2 regions of the Devosia sp. Z6_126 genome follow, and region 2 is predicted to be linked to the other one. Evidence: riboswitches for the same ligand, from Rfam matches in the RefSeq annotation. Region 2 holds a riboswitch; the other holds the start of a gene.

Region 1 (7,656 bases), on a different contig from region 2:
TAGCGCGCCGCGAAATCACGCCCGGCCTCAGAGGCGCCGGCCTGCGCCAGCAAAGGGCGGCCCTGCGGCGAGCGCGGCACGTTCAGCGGCCCGCGGGTTCGCACGAACTGACCGTGATGATCTACTGTCCGAACCTTTGCGAGATCAAGATAGCGGCCCGCCTGCTTGTCCGCGATCCGGGCATCGGCCTGCCAGGAACTCCAAAGTGCCAGCACAGCCGCGGTGACATCTGCGGCCCGCGCATAGCGCTCGCCATGGTCAGGCATGGCGTCGAGCCCAAAATTGTGGGCCTCAAGCGCATTGGAGGAGGTGACGATATTCCAGCCCGCCCGGCCACCGCTGAGGTGATCGAGGGAAGCAAAGCGGCGGGCGAGATGAAAGGGATGATCAAAGCTGGTCGAAGCCGTGCCGATTAGCCCGATCCGCTCGGTCACTGCGGCCAGCGCCGAAAGGATGATGAAGGGGTCCATCGCGTCCGAGAGGTGCCGGTCGGCGCTTTGCTGCAGCGCCAGCACATCGCCCAGAAACAAAGCATCGAACCCACCCGCTTCAGCCCGACAAGCGATGTCGGTCCAATAGCCCAGATCGGTCGAGGCCAACGCATTGCTTTCAGGCATGCGCCAGCCTGCTTCGTGACTCCCCAGCCCAAAGATCACCGCGTTGAGCCCCATGCGCCGCCTTGCCGTCACGGCGCAGCTTCCACATAGGCGCTGGTATAGTAGCCGGAGAAGTCGGGCTTGGCGGCTAGAGGATTGCCGTCGCCATCCTTGAGGATGCCGGCTTCAAACAGGAACGTGCCCATCGCCTCCATCTTGGCGGGGTTGATGACGCCCACGGCCCCATTCTCGGCCTGCAGGTAGTGCCCATCGATCAGCGCCTGCAGGGACGCGCGCACAAAGTCCCGGTCCAGCAGCGCGTCGCTATTGGCTGCGACCAGAATATCGGTCGCCTCGTCGGGATGGGCGACGGCATAGGCGTAACCGCGCTGGCTCGCGCCAAGGAACGCCTGGGCCGTGTCCGGGTGCTCAGCCAAAAAGGCGCCAGTGGTGCCGATGAAGTTGGTGTGCTGGTCGGGCACGCCCCAATCGGCATAGCGAAAGGCACGTTGTGGGCGACCGTCTCGCTCCGCCTTGACGCCTTCCCAGGTATAAACTTCGAGGGTGAAATCCACCGCGCCGTTGGCCAGCGCTTCATAGGCCGAAGTGCCCAGGGTGACCGTCTGGAATTCCCCCCGGCCGCCATCGGCGCGGATGATCGTGCTAATCAGGGCATTCTCCCAGTCGCTGCCAAAGCCGGCATAAGTCTTGCCGTCGAGGTCCTTGGGGCTTTGGATATCCTGCCGGTCGCCGTTGAACACCAGGCGCCCCGTTTCGGTCTGCACCAGTGCATAAGTCGCGACCAGATCGACCCCGGCCGTGTGCTGGGTGAACAGCCCGATGGAGCCAAGAATACCGAAATCTGCCACCCCATTGGCCACGAGCGTGCCAGCGGAAGTGTCGGAATAAGGCAGGATCTCAACTGCGACCCCCGCCTCCTCATAAAAGCCCTTGGCTTGGGCAACAAACAGGCCGACATGGTTGGTGTTGGGCGTCCAGTCCAGCGCCATGGTCACCGGCACCGCCTGGGCCAGTGCGGGTGGACTGGCGAGGGCGGCGGCAAGGCCAAGGATCAGCAGCAGGCGCGAAAGCGGCATGATTATTCCTCCGGTTCAAACAAAGTCTGCAGGATATCGGCTTCGATTTGAGCGATGACGGGCGACCCTGCTGGGGGTCGCGGATGCTCGAGCGGCACGTCGATACGGCGCACGATCTGCGCCGGGCGCGGCGACAACAGGTAGATCCGGTCGGACAACAGCACTGCTTCGCGGACATCGTGGGTGATCAGCAACACGGTCCAGCGATGGCGCGTCCACATCCCAGCCAGCCAGCGCTGCATTCGCGTGCGGGTCAGGGCATCCAGGGCCCCGAAAGGCTCGTCTAGCAGCAGCATGGATTTATGCTGCACCACTGTGCGCAGCAGCGCTGCACGCTGCCGCATGCCGCCGGAAAGCTGCGCGGGGTAATGGTTTTCAAATCCGGCCAAACCAAACTCAGCAAACAGCGGCTGGACTGCCGCCCGCGCCGCCTTGCGCGTCATGCCCGCCACCTCAAGGCCAAGCGTGGCATTGTCGATGATCCACCGCCACGGCATCAGCGCATCGCGTTGCGGCATGAAGGCAAAGGGGTGGCTCTTCGGGGCGAGTGGCGCGCCATCAAACAGCATTTCCCCACCATCAGTGGACACCGCTCCGGTCAGCAGCTGTAGGATGGTGGATTTACCAGCGCCGGAAGGGCCGAGGATCGAAACGAACTCTCCTGCTCCAACGCTCAAGTTGATGTCGGCCAGAACTTCGGAATCGCCAAAGCTCTTGCCCAAGTTGCGCAGTTCAAGCCTGGGCGTGGTCATGGGCGCCTCTGCGCCAAGCGGGTCCAGGGCATCGTCAGCCGCTGCACCAAGACGGTAGCGCCAAACAGGAGCAGGGTCAGCGTCGCGCTGACGAGGACGGCGGCCAGCACCAGGTCGGGGCGAAAATTGTTCTTGGCATTGAGAATATAGATGCCCAAGCCCCGGACCGCCCCGGCATATTCGGCAAAGATCGCCCCGACTACGGCATAGGTGATGGAAATGCGCAGCCCGGCAAAGAAATAAGGCAAGGCCGAAGGCAGCCGCGCCATCCTGAACCGGCGCCAGCGCGAGGCTCCCATGGACGCCAGCAGCGCCTCGATATCGCGGTCGGTGGAGTCATAGCCCTGCACCAGCGCCACCAGCATTGGGAAAAACGTGACCAGCGCGACCAGCACGATCTTGGGCGTCAGCCCGAAGCCGAACCAGAGCACGATCAGCGGCGCGATGGCGACCAGCGGCAGGGTCTGCGTGATGATGAACACCGGAAACAACGCCCGCCGTACCGGGCGAAAGAAGTCCACCACGACCGAAAACAGCAATGCGGCGCAGAGCGAGCAGCCGAAACCCAGAATGGTGGCCTGCAAGGTCGCTAATGTGTGCTCGGCCAGCGCGTCCCGGTTCTGGTAGCCCTGAACTACAATGCGGGATGGCGCCGGCAACGCCGTTGGCGAGATGCCGGAAAGCTGCACATAAGCTTCCCAGGCCAGGATCAGGGTCACCACCGAAAACACGGCGGGCCCTGCGTGACTGAGAAACCGGGCGACAAGGCGCCCGAAGGAGAACAACTGCGCCATGCCAGACCTTCCGCTCAGCGCGCGCTGGGGCTGTTGGCCGACACGGTCAGGTCGATGGTGACATGTCCCTCGGGCGGTCCAAACCGGCAAAAGGCCTGCTCGATCGTGGCGAACAGCGCACCGGTGTCGCCATTGAGCTTGGTGGCGAAATGCTTGGACTTTTCGAAGGTGCCCGACTGTTTGAGGAAGTCGACGCAGCCATAGATTTCGTCCATGTGATGGCCCTGTCCCATCACATAGAGAGACAATTGGGCCACCCCGAAGACGCCGATGTCGGGCGCATCCTGCACTGCCGTAAGCGCACTGGCGCGCCGCTCCTCAAGAGGCGCAGCCGGCCCCTCGAACAAGTTGGACTGACAGATGGCATCATCGGGCTCACCCGGGCAGCCGCGCGAGATTGTCGCCGAAAGCACGCAATGGGTGCCGGCACGCGCGGCGGCACTGAACAGATCGCGCATGGCCGGAAACAGCACTTCGGGCGGACCGACCAACAGGGTCGAGATGTCATCGGTCTCGATGCGCAAGCGTTCACGATAGGGATCGAGCGCACCCAGCGCGTTCATGATCACGCCGACAAAGTCGCCGGTCATTGGATAAAGGGAAATCTGTGCGCCTGAGAACATGGCCCGCCTCGCTCCGCTGGTATTACCCAGATCAGCTATAGGGTCCGAAGGCTTGCCGCCCTCATCTCAGCCCCGACCATACGGAGCACCCCTGTGGATAGGGCCAGCATAGGGCAGCATCGCCGGCAAATGCAAGCACATGTCTGTATTGGCGGAGTTGATCTTGGATCAGGCGCTTTGCGATGCTTGACGCAGTTCCTGGATTGCTTGTCCATCAGGCAAGCGCGCGCCACTTTGGAGCGTCTGCAGATAAGCCCGGGGGGCGAGGCCGTGATAGTCCTTGAACGCCCGCGTGAAAGCCGCCTCCGAGGCGTAGCCGGCTTCGCTCGCCAGTGACCCTACCGAAGTGGGGCCACTGGCGAGCTTTCTGGCGGCCAGAGTCAGCCTCCAGCCTTTGAGATAGGTCAATGGCGGCTCTCCCGCCCGGTCATGGAATCGTCTGGCAAAGGCAGCGCGCGACAGCCCCGCCACCTTCGCCATGCCCTCGACAGTCCATTTGGCGGCGGGATCGGCATGGATCGCCCGGAACACCTTGGCAAGGTTGGGATCCTTCATTGCCGGCAGCCATCCGGCGGAATGCCCGGCGCGCTCGGCTGCACGGCGCAGCACGTAAACCAGCAGACTGTCGGCAAGACTTTCCACCAGGCTTTCATTGCCCAAGCCCTGGTGCTCCAGTTCCTCGGCCAGCAGCAGTACGATCGGGAAAATGCCATGGTCCTTGCGGAGCTCCGCCGCGGGCAGGTGAATGCAGGGCGGTAGCGCCGATTGTCCCAGCCGCCGCGTGCCATCCACCTGGAAGCGCCCGCAAAAGATCACCGCGTCAGGAGACTGGCTGGTGACATCAAATCCTTGTTGCACGAACTGGCTGACGGGGGGCGCCTCGCCCTTGGGGCTGGCCACGAGATCGTGGGCCTTTCCATCACTCAGGACCACCAGATCACCCTCTTCCAGCCGGAGTGGCGCTTCGCCAGCCCGGCGAAGCCAAGCGGTCCCCTGCCAGACGAGGTGAAAGGCGATCATTGCCCCCGGATCGAGCCGGAAGCCCCAAGGCTCAACCATCCGGCTGCGGACGAGGGTCATCCGGCTGCGGGCGTACATGCGGATCCATTGATCAAGCACATTCATGCCGCTCTCCTGCACCTTTTCAAGACGATCTGCAAGAAAGGGGAGATCGGCTCACATGGCTTGTCCTCTCAGGGCGCGCCATCTTTCTCCTGGTTATAAAGGAGAACGCGATGTTCAAGACCATACTTGTTGCGGCCGGAACCGGCACAGTTGGGCAGCACCTGGCCAATCGGCTGCTGATCGCCGGGCACAGCGTCAAAATTGGCACAAGGCGAGGAGGTGACGCCAACACAGTGCTGCTGGACTATAGTCAGGCCCGGACTTTTGAAGCGGCGCTTGCCGGAACCGATGCGGCTTACCTCGTCGTTCCGACCTCGGCCGAACCACATTTACTGCTTGGCCCCTTCGTCGAGGCCGCAGCGCGGCGCGGCATTAAGTTGGTGTTGCAATCAGCTCTGGGGGTGGATGCCAATGACGCCATTCCGCTGCGGCAACTGGAGCGGCAGATCGAAAGCTCAGGCGCGCCCTACGCGATCCTGCGCCCAAACTGGTTCCTCGACAATTTCCACGGGCGCTGGCACGCCGGCATCATGGAGCTTGGCCGGCTTGCGCTTCCCGCGGGCGATGCCACGACCAGCTTGATTGATGCGCGCGACATCGCCGAAGCTGCCGCTGTCGCTTTGACCCAGGCAGTTGCGGATGGGCGGGCTTTCAACCTGACTGGCCCCGACAGCCTGGGCTATGCCGAAGCCGCAGCGGCGCTTTCCGCGATCAGCGGCCGCACCGTCACCTACGAGGGTGTCGACAAGGCGCAGTTCAAGCGCGAGTCGGGGCGCATGAAACTGGCGCCAGCTCTGGTCGAACAGATGCTGCCGATCTTTACTGCCACTCTCGCGGGTCATTTCAGCCAGGTTACTGACGATTTCAGCCAACTCACCGGGCGACCGGGCCGGCGGCTCGTCGATTATCTGGCTGACAATGCCTGGCGCTTCGCCGTCCCAGTTGCGCAGAACGAAGTCCAGAGAGCAGCGATCAGTCGGTGATTTGCCGCCTCACGGCGCCACGCCCGGGGAATGCAGCTATTATCCCGGGCGTTGATTCTGTTTGCAGGCTGGTAATGGACCCGTTGAATGTCGCCATGCTCTTGGTCCTTGCCGGCGCTGCCGCTTATGTGCAGACGCTGACGGGCTTTGCCTTTGGCCTGTTGATGATGGGCGGTATCGGCATTCTCGGGCTGCTGCCCCTGCCCGAAGCCGCGGTGATCGTGAGCATCCTCACGGTGGTCAATGCAACTCAGGTGTTGGCCCGAGGCTGGCGTAACGTGGCCTGGAGCGAGTTTCGCCTCGCCATTGGCGCCAGCCTCCTTTTGGTGGTGCTGGGTTATTTCATGCTCGAATGGCTGGCGGACGCCAATCTGGACGGACTACGCCTGCTGCTGGGCGCCGTCATTGTTGGTGCCAGCATCCAGTTGATCCTGCAGCCTCATCCGCTGCCCAACCGGTCTTCTTCGGGTTCGTTCGTCCTGGTGGGTGCATTGGGCGGCTTTCTGGGCGGGATGTTCTCCACCGCCGGACCGCCCTTGATCTATCACTTCTATCGCCAACCCCTGCCAGCGGCCGCCATCAGGGACACCTTGGTGCTGATCTTTGGCGTCAACGCCTTGTTCCGGCTCTCCTTGGTCGGCTTGACCGGCAGCTTCCCCTATGAGGCAAGTTGGTGGGCGCTGTTGGCGGCGCCCGTGGTTACCGCCACCACCTATGCCGCAAAACGCTGGCCGCCGCCATTTGCGGTTCTCACGCTGCGCCGCGTGGCGTTCTCGCTGCTGCTGCTATCAGGTGTATCCCTGGCGGCGCCAGCCATTTGGCGACTGGGGTTTGCCGCGGCCGGCTGAACGTTGATCCTCGGCGTGCTAAGTTGGGCCTCGGTACACACATCGGCTTCAACCCCTCGCCCACTCCGATATGTAGATCACAAGCGGCTTGCTTCAAGCCTCGGGACCTGCCGTAAAACCCTTGCCGTATCCAAGCAAAGGGAGTGCATCGATGCGGGTACTTTTGTCGACCTATGGGTCGCGGGGTGACGTCGAACCTATTGTGGCGCTTGCAGTCGCGCTCGAGGCGGTCGGTGTGGAAGCGGTGCTGTCCGCTCCGGGCGACCAGGAGTTTGTGGAGCTTGCCGAACGTGCCGGCGTTGAGTTGGTCCCCGCCTTCATGCGCGTGCGAGAGTGGATTGCGCTCGCTCAACGATTTCCCAGCGATATCCCGGGTTACGGGATGAGGATGATCGCCGCCCAGTGCCGGACCATCGACGCGGCAGCCGCCGGCTGCGATGCAATCCTCGCGACCGGTCTTATGCCTTCGGTTGGCGCGGCTCAGTGCGTGGCCGAAAAGCGCGGCCTGCCCTTTATGCACGCATCGTTCTGCCCGATGTACCTGCCATCCGAGCACCACCCGCCACTTTCCTATCCCGGTCATTCCCGCCCAACGGGAGAGACCGACCACCGCGCACTGTGGAACCACAACCTCGAGGTGATGAACGCCCTTTTCGGCGGCACGATCAACCGACAACGGATCGCCATGGGCCTGCCGGCAGTGACCGATATTCGCCAGCATGTCTTTACGACGCGCCCGCTCCTGGCTTCGGAGGCGGCGCTCTGCCCCTGGGAGCCAACCGATCTTTGTGCACCGGAGCAGACCGGGGCCTGGATCCTGCCCGACACGCGCCCGCTG
Region 2 (7,656 bases):
ACCGAGCAAACAGCGATTTGCGTCAGGGCGAGGCGCACGGCGCCGGCGAGATCGAAATCCTGGCGGACAGCGGCGTAGATGGCGACCTCCAGCGTTTGGTTGGCGGGGCCACCGCCCAGCAGCAGCACTATAGGGAAGCTGGTGAAGGCGAGGAGAAATATGATGGCCCCGAGCCCCGGCAGAGTGCCGCGCAGGGCGGGCCAATCGATGAGGGTGAAGCGCTGCCAGGCGGAGAGGGCCAGGGACTGGCCGGTCTTGAGGCGGGCGGCGGGAATGGCGTCGAGACGGGCGAGGATGATGCGCGCGGCAAAGGCACCATCGAGAATGACATGGGCAAAGAGAATGCCGCCGAGCCCATAGGCGGGATTGCCCAAGGGGAAGCCGAGCACGGCTTCGGCAGCGCGATTAATCCAGCCGTTGCGGCCCCAGATGGCGAGGAGCCCGAAGGCCACGACCATGCCGGGGGTGACGATGGCGGAGGCAAAGAAGGCGACGAGGAGATCGCGTCCGGGGAAGCGCAGACGATTGAGCGACCAGGCCAATGCCGTGCCGAGCAGCAAGGAAAGCACGGTGGTTAGCCCGGCCTGGATGGAGGTCATGCGCAGGAGGTGGGCAATATCGATGCGGCTGGTGGCGGCGGCATCGGTGGCGGCGGCGAGAATGGACCAGAGGACGAGAGCAATCAGCCCGGCGATGGCAAGCGCGAGGAGGCAAGCGGTGGCGATGCGCAAGGGGCGGGGTGGGAGGGTCATGGTCCGGTGGTTGGCGCTAGCCTTGGAGCGGGTTGATGGGCCTGAACCCCCACCCTGTCCCTCCCCTCAAGGGGGAGGGGACGTCGGCTGATGGCGCTGGGATGGCGGAGAGTCGTGGTGTGGCTATCAGGGACTGTGTTCCCTTGATCGCCCCCCTCAGTGTGCCTCCGCTCAAGGGGGACGGGAGGCACACTGAGGGGTTCGAAGCTTGTGGCTGTCCTGATTCCTACTGGATGGCGGCGAGCATTTCGTCGATCCAGGCGGCGCGGTTGGCTTCGAGGTCGGTGTCGCTGATCGTCAGGGTTTTGGCGGGTTGCGGGAGGGTGCCGAAGGCGGGGTTGAGGTCGGCGCCGAGGTCGATCACAGGGAACATCCAGTTGGTGGTGGGGATGATCGCCTGGGCGGCGGGGGAGGCGAGGTAGGCCAGGAACTGACGGGCGAGCTCGGGCTGGTCGGTGGAGGCGAGCATGCCGGCGACCTCGACCTGCACGATATGGCCCTCATCAAACAGCGCCGCCTTGATGGTGTCGTCGTCTTCATCGACGATGTGGTAGGCGGGCGAGGTGGTGTAGGAGAGCGCCATATCGGCTTCGCCGGTCAGGAAGAGATTATAGCTTTCCGACCAGTCGCGGGTGACGGCGAGGATATGGGGCTTGAGGCCGGCCCAGATTTCGGGGGCACGGTCGCCATAGGCGGCCTTGATCCAGAGCACGAGACCAAGGCCGGGGGTGGCCGAGCGCGGGTCCTGGATGACGATCTTGAGGCCGTCGGGGAGCGCGATCAACTCCTCGAAGGAGGCGGGCGGGGTGGCGGTGCGGTCGGTGTCGTAGACAAAGGCGAAATGGGCGTAGTCGACCGGCACGAATTGCGGATCGGTCCAGGGCTCGGGGAGGGCGAGATCGCCCAGCTCCAGAGTGTGATCGGCAAAGAGGCCGGTGGCGCGGGCTTCCCCGGCGGTGGCGACGTCGAGACCGACGATGAGGTCGGCCGGGGTGGTGGCGCCTTCAAGCTGGACGCGGCGCAGGGCGCCGATGGAGGAATCGGCGGCGATGAACTCGACAGTGCAGCCGCCGCATTGGGCTTCAAAGCCTTCGGCGAGCTGGGGGCCGGGGCCCCATTCGGCGGCAAAGCCATCATAGGTATAGATGGTGAGCGCGGGTGCGGTTTGGGCCAAGGCGGGCGAGGCGGCCAGTCCGAAAAGGACCGCAAGCGCCAGGTGAGTGGTGTGGACCAAGATGGTCATCCCTTCATTGGTGTGCGGCCATGAGTGAAGGGATGGGTGTCAATGGCGGGCACGAGATGCCCTTGCCATCTCGAACTTCCTCCGCCAGCATGACCTGGTTCAGGTTCAATGGGTAATTCTCAGCTCCGGCTTGACCCGGAACACCCCAGCGAGACGCCGTGATCTTATAAGAGCGCCCCCCAAGTGCAAGAGAATTTCAGCCCAGCTGCCGACGCGCCCCTGCGCTTTGCCGGACCGATCGCCATTGTGGGCGGCGGGGCGGTGGAGAGCCAAACCCTGCGTGACCTCGCGGCGGCGGGAGTGACGCTGATCGGGGCCGATGGCGGGGCGGATGCGATCGGGGCGGCAGGGCTGGTGCCTGCGGCGATCATCGGGGATCTCGATTCGCTCCAGGATCGCGCCGGCTGGGAGCGGCGCACCCGGGTGTTGCACCTGCCCGAGCAGGTGACCACCGATTTCCAGAAGGCACTGCGCTCAACGCAAGCGCCGGTGACGCTGGCGCTGGGCATGACGGGCAAGCGGCTCGACCATACGCTCGCGGCACTGAGCGCGGTGCTGCAATATGCCCCCGAGCGGCACTTGTTGCTGGTGGACGAGATCGATGTGGCGTTGGCGGTAGTGGGGCCGATTGCCTTTGAGGCGGCGGCCGGGGAGCGGGTGTCGATCCATCCGCTGGTGCCGATCGGGTTCGAGCGCTCGCAGGGGCTGCTCTATCCGATGGATGGCCTGCAGCTGGCGCCGGGCGGGCTGATCGGCACCTCCAATGCGGGCCTTGGGGGTCGGATCGAGATCGTGCCGGCTGAGCGGGTGCCGTGGCTGCTGATCCTGCCCAAGGCGCGGCTCTGGGATCTCGTTAAGGCGTGCCAAAATCCCGCCCGGGTCTGATGACCCTGCGGTTGGTGCTGCGACATGGGGCGAAGTTCGCCTCGGTGCCGGTCGTCCGGCGGGAAGTAGAAGGTGAAGCAAGCTTCGCCCCATGCTCCATCGGAGACTCTTCGGTGAGGACCGTCCGTGGCTAGACCCGTGCCAAACGCCAGAAGCCCTGAAGCTTCATGGACCGGGGGATGAAATCGGTCCCGGATCATCCTCGTCCCGAAGGAGCTTGGGCGACCCCAAACCCATCCGATATTCCCGCACCGACCGTTCGTCGCGACCGCGCAGCTTGCCCGGGAACAAGGGGGATTGTGCCTGAGGTTTTCGGGGGCGGGGATAAGTTTGTGGGGTGGTGATGGCCGCCCTCGTGGTTCGAGGCTGCGCTCCGCTTCGCACCTCACCATGAGGGCTCCGGCACATTCCCGCTCATTCCACGCTTCCCGAGCCCTCGTGGCTCCAGGCTGCGCTTCGCTGCGCACCTCACCATGAGGGCTCCGGAGGGTAAGGGCTTTTGGGGTGGCCATGAGTATGCCGGAGGCTCGATGGGCCCCGGGCTCAAGGCCAGGTTGGCATCGGTGGCGGGGCTCGCAGGCGTAAAAAAGCCCTCGGGGGAAACCGAGGGCTGCATTGGTTGCTTGCGGCGGTCCAGCCTTATGCGGCGTTGGAGCGGGCAGCTTCGCGAACGGCGTCTTGCACTTTTTCGAAGGCGCGCACTTCGATCTGGCGGATGCGCTCGCGGCTGACATCGTATTGCTGGGCCAGCTCTTCGAGGGTCAGCGGATCTTCCTGCAGGCGGCGAGCCTGGAAGATGGCGCGCTCACGATCGTTGAGAACATCCATGGCATTGGTCAACAGACCCATGCGTTCGGAATATTCCTCGCTTTCACCAAGGGCAGTTTCCTGGCTGGGCGTGTCGTCGACGAGCCAGTCCTGCCATTCGGAGGAGCCTTCATCGGCGCGCATCGGCGAATTGAGCGAGGCATCGCCCGACAAGCGCGCATTCATCGAGACCACGTCATCCTCGGTCACATTGAGGGTGGTCGCGATCTGCTTGATCTGGTCGGGATGGAGCGAGCCATCGTCGAGCGCGGCGATCTGGCCCTTCACCTTGCGCAGGTTGAAGAACAGCCGCTTCTGGGCAGCGGTGGTGCCGATTTTCACCAGCGACCAGGAGCGCAGGACATATTCCTGGATCGCAGCACGAATCCACCACATCGCATAGGTCGCAAGGCGGAAGCCCTTGTCGGGCTCGAACCGCTTGACCGCATGCATGAGCCCGACATTGCCTTCCGAGATCACCTCGGCAATGGGCAGGCCATAGCCGCGATAGCCCATGGCGATCTTGGCAACCAGGCGCAGGTGGGACGTAATAAGCCGTTGAGCAGCGGCCGGATCGGCGTGCTCCTTGTAGCGCTTGGCCAGCATGAATTCTTCATCGGGTTCCAGCATGGGGAACTTGCGAATTTCCTGAAGATAGCGGCTCAAGCCTCCTTCGGCAGAAAGCACAGGCAGATTGGTCTGGGCCATTTATGCACCCCTTTTACTTATTCCCCCGCACAGGCGGGCGGATCGATCTTCGGCCGTCCTGGCGGCCCGGCGGAAGAAGTCAGGTCATAATATATGGCGTATTGCCGCAATTGTAAGGCCGCCGAATGCAGACGAACGGTGCAGGCAGCGCAAGGGTTGCCCGTGGTGCGGGCATTAGGGGAGGGCCCGCCCGCACTTCTCGGTTACCGGCCCCCGCAGATCCTAGCGGGCGAAGGCCTTGTCATAGGGCTCGAGCGCTTCCTCGAGCGCCACAAGGTCGGGCGGGAGCGGGGCTTCAAAGAACATTTCCTCTCCGGTCACGGGATGCTCAAAGCCGAGCTCGGCGGCATGGAGGGCCTGCCGGCCTAGCGCAACAATGGGTGCGGCGACCTCGGGAGGCAGGCGGTTGATCTTGGTGGCGTAGCCCGAGGCATAAACGGTGTCGGAAACCAGGGGGTGGCCGATATGAGCCATGTGGACGCGGATCTGGTGGGTGCGGCCGGTTTCCAGCTGGCACTGGATGCGGGTGATGTCCCAGCCATCGCCGCCAAAGCGCTGCTCGACCATGTAATGCGTGATGGCTTCGCGGCCGTCCTTGCGCACGGCCTGCTTGAGCCGATTATTGGCGTCGCGCCCGAGGGGCGCTTCAACCGTGCCCTTGGCGGTTTCAGTGGACCCCCAGACATAGGCGAGATAGGCGCGATGCAGCGGGCCGGTGCGACCATGATCGGCAAATTGCGCGGACAGATGCTGGTGGGCCAGATCGGTCTTGGCCGCGACCATGACCCCTGAGGTGTCGCGATCGAGGCGATGAACGATGCCGGGCCGGCGCACGCCACCAATGCCCTGCAGGCTCGCGCCGCAATGATAGATCAGCGCGTTGACCAGGGTGCCGGAAGGGCTGCCGGGAGCGGGGTGGACCACCATGCCGACGGGCTTGTTGACCACGATCAGCTGATCATCCTCATAGAGGATATCGAGGGGGATGTTTTCGGGCTTGGGCTCGGGATCTTCGGGCGGCGGGGCGAGGAGGGTGATTGTTTCGCCGGCCGTTACGCGATATTTGGGCTCGCTGATCGGCTGGCCGTTAAGGGATACGGCCCCGCCCAGGATCAGGTCCTTGAGGCGGCTGCGGCTGAGCGCCGGGTGTGCCTTGGCCAGAACGGCATCGAGCCGGCCGCCGGCCTGTTCGGCAGTGATAGTGAATTGGACTTCGTCGCCCTCGAAGTCGTCAGCGGTTAGGTGTTCCATGAGCGATCCTTCAAATACCGGCCCGGTGGGCCAAGATGCCGAGCCGTTGTCGCCCGAAGCACAAGCCGTGCTGGGAAAGGCGCGCCGGTCGTTCGGCATCTCCATCGGCATTCTGCTGCTGGGCTTTATGGCGATTGGCTTTGCCATTGTCTATCGGGTGATGCGCGACGCACCGCCGCCCAGCATGGCCCAAACGCTGAGCGTGCCCGCCGGGGCCGAGGTCGTGTCAGCCACTACAGGTGATGGCGCAATCAATGTGCTGTATCGTCTTGATGGGGCGATGGTGCTGGCGTTGTTCGATCGGGGCACGGGCGAACATATCAGTTCGGTGCAGATCGTTGCCGACGGTGCGCCCCGGCTTTAGCGCCCCTGGATTTCGCGCAGCGCTGCCATACGGTCGGTGACGCTGCCGCCGCGTCTGGCTGTGGCAATAGGCCCAGGTGGTGGTGGCGCGGCAGGGGTTTCCTCGCGCCCATCGGCAAAGCGCTGGATGCGATCAAAGAGGCTTTCTTCGGCTGGCGGGGGCTGCTGGGGCGGCTCGGTATCGGCGGCGTAAACGATGCGGCTGGTATCGGCGGCAATGGCGTCGAGCTGGGCGCGCAAGGCGGTTTCGTCGAGCCGCTCGGTATCCCAATCGGCCATGATGGTGGTTTCCACATGGTTGATACGACGATGCAGCTGGCCGAGCTGGTCTTCGAGGTTGAGCTCTTCGGCAAGTGCCGGGGGCATGGTGCCATCGGCCTGGGCGGCGGTTTGCCCGGCCATGGCGTCTAGGCTGGAGCCGGCTTCGGCAATGCGCGCCTGGGCGATCTCGATGCTTTCGGCTTCTTCGAGCGCGGCCTCTTCGAGGGCAGCCTGCTCGAGCGCGGCCTGCGCGTATTCATCGCGGAGCGCCTGGATTTCGGCCGTGCGGTTTTCGAGTTCGCGCTCGCGCATGCGCAGTTGCTGGGCAAGATCGGTGGTTTCGCGCTCGAGTTCGAGCACGCGGTCGCGCAATGCCGCTTCGCGCGCTTCCAGTTCGCTCATCTTGCCGACGGCGCTGTCGCGCTCGGCCCGCATCGCACCAAATTCGGCACGCCGGTCGTTGTATTCGCCCACCTGTTCGGCGAGACGGGCCCGGAGCCCCTCGATTGTGGTTTCGAGCCGGCGCGTTTGGAGGGCGAATTCGGCGCGCAGTTGATCCTTGTCGGCACGGAATTCGGCGAGGGTGATGGGGGTCGCGGCCTCGATGCGCTTTTTGGTGAGGCGGACAGCGCGTTTCCACACCGCGGGCAGGATGATCACTGCCAAGAGCCCGGCAAACAGCAGGCCGAGGGCGAAATACATGATGTTTTCGATCATCATCGTGCGAACTCCGGAACCAGGCCGTCCAGATGCGGTCGACAGGAAGCTGACTTAAGCGCCGCAAAGGGTAGTGGTTGGGCCATTGCTTAGCGGTTCCGGTGGTCTACGTCACGAAGAAGCCGGAGGGCGCACGCCTCCGGCTCGCAGCATCTACCAAAGCGCCGATATCAGAAAGGGTTCCAGGTGGGCTGCTGGGTGAACTTGAGATAGCCGATATTAACGCCCAGCCGCGCGCCCACGCCCGAGCGGATCGGCACCATGATGGCATTGCCGTATTTGATCACGGTCATGCCAAATCCACCCACCACATAGGCGGAGCCATCAACGCCGGCAAAGCGGCCGAACACGTCATTGGTGCTGGAGAGATTGTAGACCAGCATCATGACCTTGGAGCCATCGCCGCCAACGTCAAAGCCTAGGCTGGGGCCTTGCCAATAAAGGGGCAACTCGCCGGCATTGCGGGTGTAAAGCCGGCCTTCGCCGTAACGGGCGCCGGCAAACAGCGCGCCGCCAGCGTCTTCGCCCAGGATGTAGCCGTTGGGCAGGCCGAACTCGGAGACGGCGCGCTCAACGAGGGATGCGAGGCCCTGGGCAGCGGAGCCGAAAAACTGGTGGCCCTTGTCGACCAACTCATCGCCGGAATAGCTGTCGCTGAGCGAGCCTTGG

What was found. A riboswitch is a leader RNA that binds a small molecule or an ion and turns the genes downstream of it on or off. The one in region 2 is predicted to bind thiamine pyrophosphate.
Region 1: it holds a riboswitch for thiamine pyrophosphate, as region 2 does, so the genes downstream of both, AC3YOG_RS11920 (YkoF family thiamine/hydroxymethylpyrimidine-binding protein) here and thiB (thiamine ABC transporter substrate binding subunit) in region 2, are expected to answer to the same signal.

What each region holds. Positions count from the first base shown of each region.
Region 1 covers NZ_JBYUNO010000002.1:995,082-1,002,737, forward strand. Annotated here, with positions in the region: gene AC3YOG_RS11900 (LLM class flavin-dependent oxidoreductase) at 1-689, opposite strand, end outside; gene AC3YOG_RS11905 (ABC transporter substrate-binding protein) at 686-1,693, opposite strand; gene AC3YOG_RS11910 (ABC transporter ATP-binding protein) at 1,696-2,445, opposite strand; gene AC3YOG_RS11915 (ABC transporter permease) at 2,442-3,239, opposite strand; gene AC3YOG_RS11920 (YkoF family thiamine/hydroxymethylpyrimidine-binding protein) at 3,254-3,862, opposite strand; TPP riboswitch at 3,853-3,965, opposite strand; gene AC3YOG_RS11925 (AraC family transcriptional regulator) at 4,031-4,987, opposite strand; gene AC3YOG_RS11930 (NmrA family NAD(P)-binding protein) at 5,098-5,970, shown strand; gene AC3YOG_RS11935 (TSUP family transporter) at 6,045-6,818, shown strand; gene AC3YOG_RS11940 (DUF6022 family protein) at 6,970-7,656, shown strand, end outside.
Region 2 covers NZ_JBYUNO010000003.1:441,799-449,454, reverse strand. Annotated here, with positions in the region: gene AC3YOG_RS14410 (ABC transporter permease family protein) at 1-752, opposite strand, end outside; gene thiB (thiamine ABC transporter substrate binding subunit) at 979-1,995, opposite strand; TPP riboswitch at 2,053-2,153, opposite strand; gene AC3YOG_RS14400 (thiamine diphosphokinase) at 2,179-2,880, shown strand; gene rpoH (RNA polymerase sigma factor RpoH) at 3,520-4,395, opposite strand; gene AC3YOG_RS14390 (RluA family pseudouridine synthase) at 4,618-5,646, opposite strand; gene AC3YOG_RS14385 (DUF6476 family protein) at 5,645-6,010, shown strand; gene AC3YOG_RS14380 (hypothetical protein) at 6,007-6,990, opposite strand; gene AC3YOG_RS14375 (DUF1134 domain-containing protein) at 7,158-7,656, opposite strand, start outside.